Regions from separate parts of the Paenibacillus sp. CAU 1782 genome, predicted to be linked through region 1. Evidence: predicted binding sites of a transcription regulator. Region 1 holds the regulator's gene; each other region holds the start of a gene.
What was found. Region 1 encodes Rex, which represses fermentation and respiration genes when NADH is low (regulators of the CRP and FNR family bind a similar motif). Its sites were predicted from a motif close to TTGTGAAATATTTCACAA; they were not measured.

Region 1 (4,217 bases):
CAAATACCGTTGCGCAGTACTTGCTGACCGTCCACCCAGACGTGAACAACATCTCTGCCGGTTCCCGCATAAACCAGATGGGACACAACATCGGACAGCGGATAGAAATGCGGCTGATCCAAATTAATGCCGATAAAGTCAGCCTTGTAGCCAACCTTCAGTTTCCCGATGCGGTCTCCTTGCCAGATCGCCTCGGCTCCGTATACAGTGCCCAGCTTCAACGCTTCCGCTGCCGGCACCGCCGTAGGATCGCCGGAGACGCCTTTGTGCAGCAAAGCCGCCATATTGATTTCCTGGAACAAATCCAGATTGTTATTGCTGGCTACGCTATCCGTGCCAAGCGAAACTTTAACGCCGGCTTTCATCAGATCGTTCAGCCGGGCGATTCCGCTGGCAAGCTTGAGATTGCTCACAGGATTATGGGAAATCGAGGCTCCCCTGCTTGCCAAAATGGCAATTTCGTCATCAGTCAGATGAACCGCATGGGCAAGCAGCGCCGGACGGGAGAAAAAGCCTAATTGATCTAGATGCTCCACCGGCCGTTTTCCGTAATCGGCAACATTTTGCTCGACCTCGGCAATCGTTTCGGACATATGGGTATGAAGAGGCAAGTCATAATCATGCGCCGCCTGAACAAACTTTTCGATATAAGCCGGCGGACAGGTATAAGGCGCATGCGGGGACAACATGGTGGAAATCCGGCCGTTTGCAGCCCCATTCCATTCACGTGCAAAAGCGATGGCTTCGTCCAGCTTCTCTTTTTGCACTTCCTCAGGACAGAGTCCGATTACGCCGCGCGTCAAAACGCCGCGAATGCCGGATTGCTCCGTTACAGCCGCTACCTTGTCCATACGGTCATACATATCGACAAACGTTGTGGTGCCCGTCTTCAGCATCTCCACAATAGCGAGCGCCGCGCCGGCCGTTGTATCTGCATCCTCGTATTTGGCTTCCATCGGCCACATTTTTTGCTCCAGCCATACTTGCAGCTTCTGGTCATCGGAGAAACCGCGCAGCAGACTCATAGCGGCATGACCATGGGTATTGATCAGCCCCGGCATAAAAGCAAGCTTGCTGCCATCCAGCACTTCGACGCCTTCCTGCAAGCCTTCCGGCGTTTTATCGCCAAGGTATGTAATGAGGTCGCCTTCAACAACCATATGGCCTCTAAAAGGCGCAACGCCATCCTCCATCGAAATAAAAAGCCCGTCTTTAATCCAGAGCTGGCCCATCTTCGTTTTCCTCCTCGTCCTGATTCAAATAATACGCCAGACTTAACAATTCTCGGGTAAAATCCGCATTCTGAACACGCACTTCATCCGGTACGCGAAGAATGCCTGGAGCAAAGTTAAGCACGCCTTCTATGCCGGCTTCAACAAAACGGTTAGCAACATTTTGGGCTTCCATAGCAGGAACCGTAATAATGCCGATCCGAATCGCGCGCGCCTTGACCGTTTCCACTAGCTCGTCCATCGGCTGCACAAGCAAGTTGTTGATTTTAGTGCCTATCTTCTGAGGATTGTCGTCAAATACGGCGGTAATCTTCATATTGTCTTTGGAATATTTGTTGTAGTTGCAGAGGGCAAGGCCCAAGTTGCCCGCCCCCACCAATGCTACATTGATCGTCTGGTTTACTTTTAGAATCTGGCGAATTTTTTCGATCAGATAGATGACGTCATAACCGATGCCCTTGCGACCGAATTCTCCAAAATAGGCCAGATCCTTGCGAATTTGCGCCGGATTAAGATCCAGGCGTTGTCCAAGCTCCTGCGAGGACACCGTTCCGATTTCGCGGCTGTGCAATTCGTTCAAGGATTGAAGATAGATAGGAAGCCTTCTAACTACCGCTTCCGATATTTTCGCGCTTTTCATCCCTGTCGCCTCCCTCTTCGTATGAAACTTCACTTTCCGGCATGAGCCAGTCCCGAATTCTCGGTACGATCTGGGCTGTAAACATCGTTTCCATTTTCGGTCCCGGCAAGGAATAAAGAAAATGCTTGCCGTAGTAGGTCTCGATCACGCGAGTATCATAAATAATGACAATGCCTTTGTCGTGGGCCGTTCGGACCAAACGTCCAAATCCTTGCTTAAACCGGATAACCGCCTGCGGTATGGACAGCTTCATAAATGGATTTTGCTTCCTCCGCTGAAGCACCTCCGCTTTTGCCTCGGCAACGGGATGGTTGGGCGGCTGAAACGGCAATCGGACGATAGCCAGGCAAGTCAATGCTTCCCCGGGGATGTCCACGCCTTCCCAAAAGCTGCTTGTGCCCAGCAAAACGGATTCGGCCTGCTGCAGGAAACGACGCGTCAGCTTGGTCCGGTTGCTGCTGTCGATGCCTTGGCCCAGCACCTGTATGCCGGAAACCTCCAACGGATCTTTCAGCAACTCGTAGACGGCTCTGAGCATTCGGTACGATGTAAACAGCACCAGCATTTTGCCCCCGGTTTCGACGGCAACATCCCCAATGGATTGCGCCAGCCGCTCCAGATAAGAAGGGTCCGGGAAAGCTCCTTTATATGGCGGAAAATCTCGCGGCACAATAACCAGCGCCTGCTGTCTGTACTGAAAAGGAGACGGCAATTGCACGGTTTGAAGCCTGTTCTGCACTTCGTAACCTTCCAGCCCCAGCTGCTCCATAACGTATTGGAATGATTTCTGAACGGTCAACGTTGCCGACGTCATGATGACGCTGTCTTTGGCATCAAAGAAGTAAGTTTGCAGCTGCCTGCTGACTTGAATCGGCGCCGCATAAAAATGCAGCGAGCGATGCCGCGTAACCGGGCTGGCTTCCAGCCAATACACAAAATCCGGCTGTTCCATTTTGACCAGAATCCGCAATTCATCCTTGATCCGCCCAAAATTTCTCAATTCACCGTTTAAATCCGTCAGCGCCGCCTGAACGCCGTGATCATCAATCCGTTCCTTGATATCCGATGCAAGCTTCTCGCAGTCTTTAAGCCATAGGGACAAAGCCGTATGAACATGCTCCTCGTAGGTTGCAATATCATCCCAGCCTTCCGGAGGCTGGCTGCCCTGCAGCCTCAATACAGCCGCCCCGTTGTCGCCCGGTCCTTCCCCGGAAGTGCCGATAAGGGCAAACAGCAGCTCAAACAGCTTATCCCAATATTCCTTCATGTTCTGAAGCTTGGGAATCAGCAGCGCATCGATGGTTTCGATCCACGCATTCACCCGTTCGTCGTCCTCTTGCTGCAACCGGTAACGCAAATTTTGGAGCAAGCCGCTGCGGCTGTCCTTATACAAATGAATCGATGTATTGACGAAGGAATAATAATTCACGTTGAAACCCAGATGCTTGCTTGCCGTCTCCTCCACGTGATGAGCCTCGTCAATGACCAGATGGGAATAAGCAGGCAACAAGCGGTGCTCCGATTGAACATCGGTAAAAAGCAAGGAATGATTGGTTATGCACACATCCGCAATATTGGATTCATGCTTGGCTCGATGATAGTAACATCGTTTAAACCAAGGGCATGCCCGGTTCAGACAAGAATCCGCGTCGCTGGCGACAGTTTGCCAAAAATCCGCTCCCCTGCTTCCGAAATTCAATTCCTCTTGATCGCCGGTTTCGGTTTCCCCAAGCCAAACGATCATTTGGGAAGCCGTAACTCCATCTTCATGGGGCGAATTGAAATCCAGAGTATTCACTTTGCCTTCGAACTTGCGCAAGCAAAGATAATTTCCGCGGCCTTTAAAAATCGACGCTCTAAAAGGAAAGGGCAGCACTTCCTCCAGCAATGGCACGTCGCGCCCGCGGATTTGCTCCTGCAGGTTGATGGTGTGCGTGCTGACAACAACCTTGCTGCCGCTTTGAACGCCGTAATAAAGCGCCGGTATCAAATACCCAAGCGATTTCCCCGTTCCTGTCCCTGCTTCAATCAGCAAATGGCTATCGCTCGATAAAGCTTTATAAACTTCATCAAACATAATGTTTTGCGGCTCGCGTTCTTCATAAGCCGCAAACTTGTCCATCATGGCTGTTTTGATGCTGTCGAGGTATTCCGGGAAGGTGAGCGATAACTGATCCCCTTCATTACTGCTTTCACCACGCGGAGGCTGCTCTTCGCTCCATTCCCTTGCCTTGAGAGCAAACTGGCGATAATAGTCAAATTCTGCCGATTCCAATACCGTCGTTTGTTCCAATTCCTGCTCGATCAGGCGCAAAAACCAATGCAGATCCTTGGAGGAGTCAATT
Region 2 (4,217 bases), on a different contig from region 1:
GCGCATAATACCATTTCGGGTCAAGGTTTTATTGCATTGGCCGCCCTCATTTTTGGCAAATGGAACCCGCTTGGTCTTGCCGGAGCGGCTCTGTTCTTCGGAATGGCGCAGGCGCTTCGCAATTTTGCGCAGCTGTTCGATTTTGCTAGCCAAATACCTACTGAAGTATTCTATATGTTGCCTTATGTGCTTACGCTCATCGTCCTTGCGGGTGCGGTAGGCCGCTCCAGCGCGCCATCCGCGTTGGGACAGCCTTATGATCCGGCGCGCAGATAACAAGCAGGAAGCAATAGGCAGATTAACAAGCGCCAGACCCGTTACAGGTTTGGCGCTTTTTCGTGAGGAAGAGACCATTTCAGCCTATTCACCCTATATCGAAAGGTTGATCGTCATAAGAACGGGAGGTATACTGAAACCCCATGGTTGAACAAATGTGCACGGAAGAACAACTCAATTATATTTTCCATGCGCTTGCCGATTCCACGCGCCGGGAAATGATGAGGCTGATGGCTCAGCGCGAGCGGACGGTAACGGAGCTGGCGGCCCCTTTCCATATGTCGCTGGCGGCAGCGTCTAAGCATGTCAAGGTATTGGAGCATGCGGGCTTGCTGATGCGCTCGGTGCAAGGCCGCACTCATTATTGCCGTTTGACTACCGGCTCGATGTCCATCGTTTCCCATTGGATCAAGGGTTACGAGAGAGCCAAAACGCGAGGAAAGAGGAACACTAACAGGGAGCAGGAAAGGGGTAGATAAGGGATGGAAAATGAACAAGCTTCTTATATTACACTTATGATGGATTGCAGCTTTAAGGCAACGCCCCAAGAGCTGTTTGAGGCGTGGAGCAACCCAAAGCTTATGGGCAAATGGCTCATGACGAGAACCGAATCCAATAAAATCGCCAAAGCAGATTTGACTGTCGGAGGGCAATGGGAAATCGTTGACCATCGGAATGGGATGGATTACAGAGCTGTCGGCCAATATATCGAGATTGACGCGCCAAGCAAGCTGATATTTACTTTTTGCATGCCTCAATTCAGCGACTCCGAAGATACATTAACGGTCAAAATCGAAGGGGAAGACGGCGGTTGCCGGATGGTGTTTACCCAGGAAATACGCGTTCCCCATGATGAAGGCTGGAGCGAGGAAGAAGCGCTGCAAGCTGCACAGGATTATCACGATGCATCCCGGACCGGCTGGCATCTGATGTTTGAGGGCTTAAAGCTGCTTGTAGAGCATGAATAAAAAAAAGAGCGTAATATTGATCACACATGCATTGACAGAGCTATCAGGCAAGTGTAAATTAAATCTTAATCAAATGAAAAACCCCATTTTGGATTAAACTAAAGGCAATTGGCTTAGGGAGTGTCTTAAAACTTCCTCAAGGGCATCTATCGCCGCCTTTTCGCCCCCTGCTGCGTTACTTTTCCTTGACTTACCCCCGGTAAGCCTTACAAAAAGCGCCTTGCATGGAACGAAAATTAGGCAACATCTGGTCCTTGCAGAGTTCTAAGACAATCCCGGTTGCTTTGTGCTTACATTCACAAAGCATACTTGCCGGATAACGGAATGAGCCGCCGCAGATCATGCACGTTGCTCGGGATGCGGCCCATCCCTTATAAGAGGAGTGAATTTATCGTGGAAGCACTGGCACTGGAACGCAAGGCGGAGCAGACCCGCGAGCTGCGTGAACGGCTGATGCAGTTGAAGAAGGAACGCAATGCCATCATTCTTGCCCATTATTATCAGCGTGACGAAATTCAGGAGGTTGCCGATTTCCGGGGCGATTCCTTTCTGCTGGCCCAGAAGGCAGCAGCGACGGATGCCGATGTGATCGTGTTTTGCGGAGTTCATTTTATGGGCGAAAGCGCGAAAATTCTTGCTCCTAACAAAACGGTCATTATTCCCGACGAAAGAGCGGGATGTCCGATGGCGGATATGGTCAATGTGGATGGCCTGCGCAAGCTGAAGGCACAGCATCCCAATGCAACGGTGGTGACGTACATTAACTCCTCCGCCGAAATTAAAGCGGAGACGGATATTTGCTGCACGTCGGCAAATGCCGTCAAGGTTGTCAATTCGGTTGAAGGCGACGAAGTCATCTGGGTACCGGACAAAAATCTGGGCCATTACGTTCAGCAGAATACGGACAAAAAAATGATCATCTGGGAAGGCTACTGCAATACCCATGACATGTTGACGGTCAAGGATGTTGAGGAAATGAAGGCCAAGTATCCAGGGGCCGAGTTTGTGGTGCATCCTGAATGCCGTCCCGAGGTTGTCGAGCTGGGCGATTTTGTCGGCAGCACAACGGCTATCATCAAATATTGCAAAGAATCCGATTGCAAGGAATTTATCGTTGGCACGGAGGATGGAACGGGTTATCAGCTCAGACTCGACAGCCCCGACAAAACCTTCCATTTTGCGTCGAAATATTTGGTTTGTCCGAATATGAAGGTGAATAACCTGAAAAAGCTCGTGAAGGCGCTTGAAACGATGCAGCCTCAGATCTATGTGCCGCCGCAGGTAGCAGACCAAGCACGCTTGTCGCTTGAGCGGATGCTGCAAGTGAAGTAGCATGCTGATTGCCTATAGGTACGCTCAGTATTGATAAGGCGGTAAATATACTGGTGAAGACTGCAGGGTGAAGCAAGCGGCTTGATGGAGTCTGTGCAATAGGCAAGCAATAGCTGACTTTAGAGGGCATGGCAACCATCCGGCGTTACGGAGGCGGCCATGCCCTGAACGTTTCTATATAGGAGATAGAATAATGCGTAGAAAATGGTTGAAAGCAATCAGATGGACATTGTTGCTGGCAGCGGCGGCACTGCTTCTTTTTGTGTTTTTTCCAACCTGGACGCCCTCTATCGCTGGTGAAAACAGCATTAGCCGTTTTGAAAAGGTGAACATTAACGGGGCCAGCCACCAAATCATGATCCGTGGAAATGACCGCAACAATCCCATTCTGCTTTTTGTGCATGGGGGACCGGGAACCTCGGAAATGCCGTATGTCAGAAAGTATCAGAAGGATTAATGACATCAGAGATTATTACATAGGGTTTCTGACAAGCACCGAATACAACGGGCTCGACTTGATCCGTTTTATCCTTGGCGTTGAAGAAACGCAAGAGAAGCTGCTTTGGGAGGAGAAAGAGCATCCGATCCCTTCTCTTGTAAACCAATTGAAAATCCCCGTTTATTTTGTAATGGGCAAGTACGATTATATGACATCGACGGAAGCGGCAAAGCATTATTTTGATGAGCTGGAAGCTTCGGAAAAGCAATTCGTACGATTTGAGGATTCCGCACATTATCCGCAGTTTGAGGAAAAGGAGCTTTTCCTGAACTGGCTTAACGAAACCGTTCATGATCTGGCAGGCAAATGAATAGTTGATGGCGGAAGAGCGTTCAGTTGGCGCATTGGACGGGCTTTTTCTTGTAAAATGGAATTGTACAGTTGCGGGATGCTGGGGTATGATTGACATAGAAAATGAAGGATTAAAGCAGAAAGTAGCGCTTGACTTTGATTGAGGTCAAACACTGCGAGACAAGACTGTTGGACAAGGGGCTTCCGATTGTTGAATTCGGCTTGTAAACGATACGCGGTGTTTTGTGGAACGCCGGGGCCTGAAGCTAGCCCCACGTTAAGGCTATCCTACACGCACGGCCGTCCTGCAAGTATGGACATCCTGAACGCAACGGACATCCATGCACTTTACGAACATCCTGAACGCAACGGACATCCATGACCATTAAAGCCTTGTTTTGATGCAATGTCCAATTTTAAAGGCCATGCATGACCGTTAAAGCTTACATTCATCTCCAAAACGCGGATTTTGAGCGTTTAATGGACATGGATGACCGTTACCCAAAGTTAAAGTATCCAATTGGGTCTCTAACGGTCATCGGTGACCGCCAGGCGGGCAAAAGGTAACTGTCGATGTCCGTTTTGAACAAAGGTTTTCACCTTCCGTGTTTAACACTCTTGCTCAGTGTAATCAGGCGCTGATGATAAGGTTGAGCCCCAATTAACATCGAACATAATCGTTTTGAAGGCCTCGGGAGAGGTTTTTTGCAATAGGATTTAGGGCGTGTTTGCAAACACGCCCTAACCTGTTATATGTTTTTTATGTTTCATTAGGAGGAGACCTCATGATACCAAGGTATTTAATTGATGCCGACCTGGACAAGCTTCCGGTCATTGATAAAGATGTGCTA
Region 3 (4,217 bases), on a different contig from region 1:
TCAAAGGCGGCATGTCCTGCATAATGCCGGAATAGAAGCCCCACTGAGAATTAAGAACCTATTCCTGCATGCTGGGCGCAACAAAAAACCGCCAGCCTACGGCTGCGGATTGGCAGCGCTGCTGACGGTTTGAGGTGTTCTGGATAGGCGTGATCGCGCCATAATGAACGCGATCCGTTTTATACGATGTGGGCGCCTTGCTTTTGCATGAGGGAAAGCCAGGTCCGGTAACGCTCAAACGGCGTCCCTTCATCCAATAGCGCTTTGCAGGTGTACAAACCTTCCTCCACCGATTCCACTTTATCCGCCAGCTGCAAACGAACGGCGGCATTCAGCAGCACCTGATTGACAAAAGCCAGATGTCCCTTGCCCTGCAGAACCGCCTCCGTAGCATTCAATTGCTCCTTGGCTGTCCAGGAAATTTCGGGAACGGCTGTCTCCAGTCCATAGGCGTCAGGATTAATTACATGGAGCGTGGCTTCGCCGCCGCTGACGTCATACGTACGGGTCGGCCGCTCAATAAAGAGATCCTCAGAGCCCTCGACGCCCTGAACGATCAGCGCTTTGCGGTATGACAGCTTTTCGGACAGCTTTGCCATCCGCTCAAAAACAGTGTTGTGGAACACTCCAAACATCAGATACGGAGAGTGGCTGTAATCCACCAGCTTTTCCGCCGTATTGATGATCGTGCGCATATCCAGCTCCAGCCTGACAGAGCGAAGCATGGCAAGCGGAGGACACCACTGCTCCGAGGAAACGTACAATACCCCCGTCTCCTTAGCGGCATGCAGAGCTGATTCCCTGGACATCTCCAAAGCGGGAACGCCAGCCTCCTCCAGCAAATCTTGAAGCGTAATCCCCCATTTGGGCGGCATAGGCGCCGTGCCGTGCAGCGTTACCGGCAAACCTGCGGACGCGGTTACAAACGCCGTGGCGAAGGTTGCGTAAAATGATTTCTTCCGTCCGTCATATGGTCCCGTGCAGTCGATCCCTTCCTGAACCGGTACTCTATAGGCATGTTCGCGCAATACTTCAACAAATGCCTGAAGCTCTTCGACGCTTTCCATCTTAATCCGTTCGGCGACAAAAAAGGCGCCCAGTTGAGCCGGGGTAACCTTTCCTGCAACAATCAATTCGGCGGCCGTACGGGCTTCCTCATAACTGAGATCTCGCGCTCCCCGCTTGCCTCTGCCAACTTCCTTCAATAACTTTGCAAACATGACATGGCCCCCTTATTTTTGATCCTGAAGCAATTGATGCACTCTTACGATAGAAGTGGCCACATCCACCATCCGCTTGCGATCGTTCATGGCCTGCTTTCGCAGCACTTCATACGCTTCGGCCTCCGAAATATTTTTTATTTTACACAGGATCCCCTTTGCCATATCAATCCATTTACGCTCTTCCAGACGGCCTTCAAGCTGCTTCTTTTCACTCAGCCATTGCTGCCGCTCCATAAACTGCCTTTCTCCAAAATGGAGGCTCCAATGCAGCTCCTGCTCGCTCATGGAGGCTGTCAGCAGTCCGTCAACCGGAGCATCCTCCTCGCAATACTGAAGCGAATCCGCGGCGGAAGCCGCGCTGCACCACCAGAACAAGGGCATCGCCTTTGCCCTGGTCAACCTATGGCCCACAAGCTTGACATCGTTAAGAGGCATATGCAGAACCAAAGCATCGGCCCCGCCGATCAACGTCTCCGCTTTGCCGACATCTCTTGCTCGAAGCACGGCGTAACCGTATTCCTCTAACACATAAATAGGTGTTTTTTTCTTGGGCAATGAGACGGACGGAGACAGGTCCGCTCTTCTTACCGCAGCAACATCCGGTTCAACTACCAGCAAAGAGCGCAATCGGCTCGCCCCCCAACAGAAATTTCATGTTACTATTTATAACACTTTAAAGCGACTCTGTCATCAGTCAAAATTTTTAATGTGAATTATATTGACATTATATCGTCATGTGATGTATAGTGACATTAGTCACAACACATTTTCACGAATACAATGGCGTATTCGTTTGAAGCGGCAATGGAGCCTGCTTTCACAGACCTAGGGTAACGTATGTTTACTCCTCTGTGAAGCAGGCTTTTTTTATTCAAATGCAGCAGCACCGGAGAGGAGATTACCGTATGACCACCAAACAAAAGCTAGTCCTGATCGGCAACGGCATGGCCGGCGTCAGAGCCATTGAGCATTTATTGAAACTTGCTCCCGAGCGGTATGAGATTACGATTTTCGGAAGCGAGCCACATCCCAACTATAACCGGATCATGTTGTCCTCCGTCCTGGCGGGCGGAGCCAGCCTTCAAGAGATCGTAATTAACGACTGGGATTGGTACAGCGAAAATGACATCACGCTTTATACAGGTCATACCATAACACGCATCGATACGGACCGCAAAGTCGTTACGTCCCAGCAAGGCGTATCGGTTCCCTACGATTCTCTTCTTATCGCAACCGGCTCCAACCCGTTTATGCTCCCGCTGCCTGGCGCTGACAAAGAAGGCGTCATCGCTTTCCGCGACATCAAGGACTGCGAAACAATGATCGAGGCTGCTCGCTCCTACAAAAAAGCGGTGGTCATCGGCGGCGGATTGCTGGGCCTTGAAGCGGCCAGAGGTTTGCTGCATCTGGGCATGAAGGTGCAGGTCGTTCACATCAACGACTACCTGATGGAGCGCCAGCTGGACGAGACGGCTGCCCGGATGCTGCAGCGCGAGCTGGAAGCTCAAGGCATGGAATTCCTGCTCAAGAAAAGCACAACCGCTATTAAAGGAAAGAAACGGGCTACCGGCCTGGTATTCTCCGATGGCAGCGAAGCTGACGGCGATCTGGTCGTGATGGCGGTCGGCATCAAACCTAATGTGGACCTGGCTCGCGCTTCCGGCATCGAAATTAACCGCGGCATCGTCATCGACGACTTCATGCGTACGAGCGTCCCGGATGTGTATGCGGTAGGCGAATGCGCCGAGCACCGCGGCATCGCTTATGGCCTGGTTGCTCCTCTGTATGAGCAAGGCGCAGTGCTTGCCAAACATTTGGCCGGCGTGACTACGGAAGGCTACGGCGGCTCCGTCACTTCCACCAAGCTGAAAGTATCCGGCGTTGATGTGTTCTCTGGCGGTATTTTTGATGAAAGCCCCGGCACGCGCTCACTGAAAATTCAGGATGAGCTTGGCGGAACTTACAAAAAACTCGTTATCAAGGACGGCAAGCTCATTGGCGCCGTATTGTTCGGCGACACCTCTGACGGAGCTGAGTTGTTCTCCATTATAAAAAAAGAAGAGTCCATCGAAGGACGGGAAAAGAGTCTTCTTATCGGCTTTTCTCCGGATCAGTCAGGCGGCGGCGCAAGCTCAGGAAATGCCAGACTGCAAGCAATGGCAGACGATGAAATTATTTGCGGCTGCAACGGCGTATCCAAAGGCACCATCGCTGACGCTATTTTGAATAAAGGCTGCAATACGGTTGGCTCCATCAAAACCTGCACCAAAGCATCTGCTTCTTGCGGAGGCTGTAAACCGCTGGTGGAAGGATTGCTGCAGATCTATTCCGGCGATTCCATCGGCGAACCGGTCAAAGAAGGCATTTGCGGCTGTACGACGCTAAGCCGCGACGAAATCGTCGCAAGCATCACCGAAATGCGTCTCATGAGCGTAAATGAAGTGATGAACGTGCTGGAGTGGAATAATGCCGAAGGCTGCTCCAAATGCCGTCCGGCGCTCAACTACTACCTGGGCATGCTGTTCCCCGAGGAATATGTGGACGAAAAAGAATCCCGCGTAACCAACGAGCGCTTCCATGCCAACATCCAGAAGGATGGCACTTTTACGGTCGTACCAAGGATCTATGGCGGCATCACATCGCCGACCGAGCTGAAGAAAATCGCCGAGGTCGCGGAAAAATACGAGGTTCCGCTCGTGAAATTCACCGGCGGTCAGCGATTGGACTTAATGGGCATCAAAAAAGAAGACTTGCCAAAAATATGGAGCGATCTGGATATGCCGTCCGGGCATGCCTATGGCAAAACGCTCCGCACCGTAAAAACCTGCGTCGGCAATACGTTCTGCCGTTTCGGAACGCAGGACTCCATGGGCATGGGCGTGAAGCTGGAGAAAGCTTTTGAACGAATGAATGCTCCTGCCAAAGTCAAGCTGGCCGTTTCGGGATGTCCCCGGAACTGCGCGGAGGCTTCCATCAAGGACGTTGGCGTTATCG
Region 4 (4,217 bases), on a different contig from region 1:
GCTTTTTGTTGTGTTTGTGCTGCAAGCAGCCAGCAGCAGTGCCGCAAGCGCTGCTAAGGTAAGCAAATAAATCATCTTTCTGGTCATGTTAAATCCTCCTGGGTTCTATTTTATTCGATAATAGTAATCATTACGAATAGTAATAGGTAAATATTAGCGAAGACCCAGGTTTTCGTCAATAGCCATTTTTGTCGCAGTTAGGAACGATATAAGTTCGACTAAAGAAGCGGCGGACTCCTCTGCCGCCACTATTTAGTTGAACTTATATAGAGTGTCGAAAGAAATGTCTTGATCGGCAGCGGTTATCGTATTTTATTTGGAGTGGATAGGGTTAATTTGGAACTTTATTTCCAGTTATTCGTATTGATATAAGTCGATAAGCCAAGTTGATAGCGAAGAAGCATCTAATCAAAACGCTGGCGCCGTCTTTGGCAAACCGCCTCTGATGCGATAATTAACGCAGTGAAGGAGAATCAGCATATTGAAGCATCAAATCTCAGTCCACGACCAAAGAAAGTTTAACCGTCTATTCAGTCTCACAATTGTAGGCATCATTGCGGTCCTGTTGTTGGCCTCATGCGCGAAAACGGAGAATGACGATAACGCCATAGCAATCCTCTCACCTAATAAGGACCTTCCCCATGCTGAAAGCATCAAAGTTGCCGGACTGGGGCATTTGCTGGACTATCAAATTCAATTGCCTCGGGCCAACGAAAGCTGGCTTCGGGTATGGCTGGAAGGGTATGTGGACGGCAAACGTGTTCAGGAGGACCCTATTTGGGAGATGTCTTTTGGAAACAGTCCATTTGCTAATGAAAACGGTCCGTTAGGGGTTGGATTTATTCCTTTTGAAGACTCTGTGCTTGTATACGGATATGGGCCAAGCGGAAAGCTTTTGCCAAATCGGTTGCCGGACGAATATAGCGTTGCGATAAACAATGCCAATCTTGCTTACGCGGCGACAGAAGATAACGTCATCAGATTACAACCTGACGAAAGCCGCATCATCGGCACCTATTGGCAGATGAAGGTGGGGGAATCGCTTCGTTCGGCAGACTTTTTGGATGAAGAAGACGTAATGGCCTTTACTCGGGAGCATTCGGTTGTGCTGTTGATAAAAGCCCAGGTTACAGAACGCGATAGCCCTTAGATAAAGGCAAGAAGCAAAAGCTGGTGGGTCCCGATGCTGAATAACAAAGAACTCGCATGGTGTCAGATTATATGAGGCAAGTGGCAGGGATGTAAAGGCAACAACCGACTACTCCGCATTGGAATCAGTGTGCCGAAGGATCCCATTAAAAATATTGGTTTGAATATGCGGCTGCGACAGCTTGGTGAAAACTGAGTTAACGCGGCTGCATTATTAGCCAGCGTGTCCCGGCCGCGGATTGAGCGTCGACAGAACGACGTGCGAGATGAGGCGAAATACGTTGGGGGATCGCACCTTTGCGTGGTACCTTGGCAACATCTAGGCATCGTGCCTTTGCGTGGTAACCTGGGTACCAGCCAGGCATCGTGCCTTTGCGTGGTAACCTGGGCACCAGCCAGGCATTGTACCTCAGCATCGTAGGTTGGGCATCAGCCAGGCATTGTACCCCAGCATCGTAGGTTGGGCACCAGCCAGGCATTGTACCTCAGCATCGTAGGTTGGGCATTAGCCAGGCATTGTACCTCAGCATCGTACCTTGGCAACACCTAGGCATCGTGCCTTTGCGTGGTAACCTGGGCACCAGCCAGGCATTGTACCTCAGCATCGTACCATTGCATGATACCTTGGATACTTGGATAACTGGAGTTTGTCGAAGGTGTATGCTGGAGATTGTCCTTCTGTAACGGACGCGGATGTCCATTACAGGCTCAAAACCAGCAAATCTGAACAATTAACGGTCATTTTTGTCCATTAGAGCTCCAAATGGCCCAATTTACGCGGTCAAAACTACTCTAACGGTCAGCGATGTCCGTTACAGATGAAAAATCGGCGAATTTGCCTTCTACCGGACATGGATGACCGTTACGTCCGCCTGAACCCATCCCAATCGCGTTAAAAATCGATCAAAAGGGGCAAAAATGCCGGATTGTGAGATTGCTCTCTTTTTCCGGACAAAAATCAGGTGAAAATTTTCACAAAAACCGATAATATGTGAAATAATTCACAGAATCTGACTTTCTCCAGAGGTATATTGGATTCAAGAAGAGATAAACAAAGACTACCTTACAGGAGGGAAAACAAATGGCTGTTAAAGAGAGCAAAGTAAAAGATCAGCCGGCTGCTGAAATGACGGCGGGCGAACACGTGAATCAGTTGGTGGCGAATGCGAAGAAAGCGCTGGAGCAGTTTATGAAGCTGAACCAGGATCAAGTGGACACTATCGTGCAGGCAATGGCCTTGGCCGGTCTGGACCGCCATATGGAACTGGCGAAAATGGCTGTAGTGGAAACGGGCAGAGGGGTGTACGAAGACAAGATCACCAAAAACATCTTTGCAACGGAATACATCTACCACGACATCAAGCATAAAAAAACCGTTGGCGTCATCGAGGAAAACAGATACGAAAACTATATGAAGGTAGCAGAGCCGCTTGGCGTGCTTGCCGGGGTTACTCCGGTAACCAATCCTACCTCGACAACGATGTTCAAAGCGCTGATTGCGGCGAAAACAAGAAACCCGATCGTATTCGGTTTCCATCCATCCGCTCAAAAGTGCAGCGCTGAAGCTGCCAAAACGCTGCTGGACGCAGCCGTGAAAAACGGAGCTCCCGAGCATATGATTCAATGGATCGAATTGCCGTCCGTTGAAGCGACGCAAACGCTGATGAACCATCCAGACGTTGCGCTCGTGCTGGCCACAGGCGGTCCCGGCATGGTCAAATCGGCTTACAGCACAGGCAAACCGGCGCTTGGCGTAGGTTCGGGCAACGTGCCGGCCTTTATCGAAAAAACGGCGGACCTGGAGCAAGCGGTCAACGATATCATCCTCTCGAAAACGTTTGACAACGGCATGATTTGCGCATCCGAGCAAGCGGTGATTATCGAAGAACCCGTCTATGAAAAAGTGAAAAAGCTGATGGCGGATCAAGGCTGTTATTTCTTGAACAAAGAAGAAACGGCAAAGGTTTCCGATCTCGTTATCGTGAAGGATAAATGCGCAGTCAACGGCGCGATCGTAGGCAAACCTGCAACCTACATTGCCGAAGTCGCTGGCGTAAAAGTGCCGGCCGGCACAAAAATGCTGGTGGCCGAAATCGGCGGCGTTGGGCCCGATTATCCGCTGTCGGCAGAAAAGCTCAGCCCTGTGCTTGCTTGCCTCAAAGTCAAAAATGTCGAGCAAGGCATCGAAACAGCCATGAAGGTTGTTGAATTTGGCGGCATGGGCCACTCGTCGGCGGTTCACTCCAATGATGACGCCGTAATCCGTGCATTTGCGGATCGCCTGCAAACAGGCCGCGTTCTGGTCAACTCGCCTTCGACGCATGGCGGCATCGGCGACATCTACAACTCCAATACGCCTTCGCTTACGCTGGGCTGCGGATCGTACGGCAAAAACTCGACAACGTCCAACGTAACTGTCGATAATCTAATAAACGTGAAGCGGGTGGCACTAAGAGCCGTGAATATGCAATGGTTTAAAATTCCGCCAAAAATCTTTTTCGAAAGAGGCGCAACGCAATATTTGGCTAAAATGCAAGGAATTAGCCGCATCATGATCGTTACGGACCCCGTTATGGTGAAACTTGGCTATGTGGAGCGGGTTGAATATTACCTGCGCAAACGCCAAACGCCGGTTATTGTCGAAGTATTTTCGGAAGTAGAACCTGATCCTTCGATCGAAACGGTCAGACGCGGCGTTGCGATGATGGAGGCGTTTAAGCCGGATTGCATTATCGCGCTGGGCGGCGGTTCGCCAATGGACGCGGCCAAAGGCATGTGGCTGTTCTACGAGCATCCCGACACCGATTTCCAGTCGGTTAAACAGAAGTTCCTGGATATCCGCAAACGCGTATACAAATACCCGCATCTGGGCGACAAAGCCAAATTCGTGGCGATTCCGACAACGTCTGGCACCGGCGCAGAGGTGACCTCGTTTGCGGTTATTACCGACAAGGAAAACGGCAACACCAAATATCCGCTGGCCGATTACGAGCTGACGCCGGACGTTGCGATCATCGATCCCGATTACGTGCTTAGCCTGCCGAAAAACGCAGTGGCCGACACTGGCA

Region 2: the regulator Rex is predicted to act here: its motif matches at 1,529-1,546, upstream of nadA (quinolinate synthase NadA).
Region 3: the regulator Rex is predicted to act here: its motif matches at 1,968-1,985, upstream of nirB (nitrite reductase large subunit NirB).
Region 4: the regulator Rex is predicted to act here: its motif matches at 2,139-2,156, upstream of adhE (bifunctional acetaldehyde-CoA/alcohol dehydrogenase).

The regions. Positions count from the first base shown of each region.
Region 1 is NZ_JBTOLL010000001.1:1,014,490-1,018,706, forward strand. Features, by position in the region: gene ACX93W_RS04920 (amidohydrolase) at 1-1,232, opposite strand, end outside; gene ACX93W_RS04925 (redox-sensing transcriptional repressor Rex) at 1,213-1,872, opposite strand; gene dinG (ATP-dependent DNA helicase DinG) at 1,838-4,217, opposite strand, start outside.
Region 2 is NZ_JBTOLL010000010.1:58,372-62,588, reverse strand. Features, by position in the region: gene ACX93W_RS18725 (ABC transporter permease) at 1-276, shown strand, start outside; gene ACX93W_RS18720 (ArsR/SmtB family transcription factor) at 420-755, shown strand; gene ACX93W_RS18715 (SRPBCC family protein) at 759-1,244, shown strand; gene nadA (quinolinate synthase NadA) at 1,638-2,576, shown strand; partial or broken gene ACX93W_RS18705 (hypothetical protein) at 2,770-3,385, shown strand; gene nadB (L-aspartate oxidase) at 4,152-4,217, shown strand, end outside.
Region 3 is NZ_JBTOLL010000012.1:28,042-32,258, forward strand. Features, by position in the region: gene ACX93W_RS19830 (anthranilate phosphoribosyltransferase) at 180-1,220, opposite strand; gene ACX93W_RS19835 (ANTAR domain-containing response regulator) at 1,233-1,850, opposite strand; gene nirB (nitrite reductase large subunit NirB) at 2,129-4,217, shown strand, end outside.
Region 4 is NZ_JBTOLL010000003.1:129,469-133,685, forward strand. Features, by position in the region: gene cntA (staphylopine-dependent metal ABC transporter substrate-binding lipoprotein) at 1-87, opposite strand, end outside; gene ACX93W_RS11310 (hypothetical protein) at 482-1,150, shown strand; gene adhE (bifunctional acetaldehyde-CoA/alcohol dehydrogenase) at 2,231-4,217, shown strand, end outside.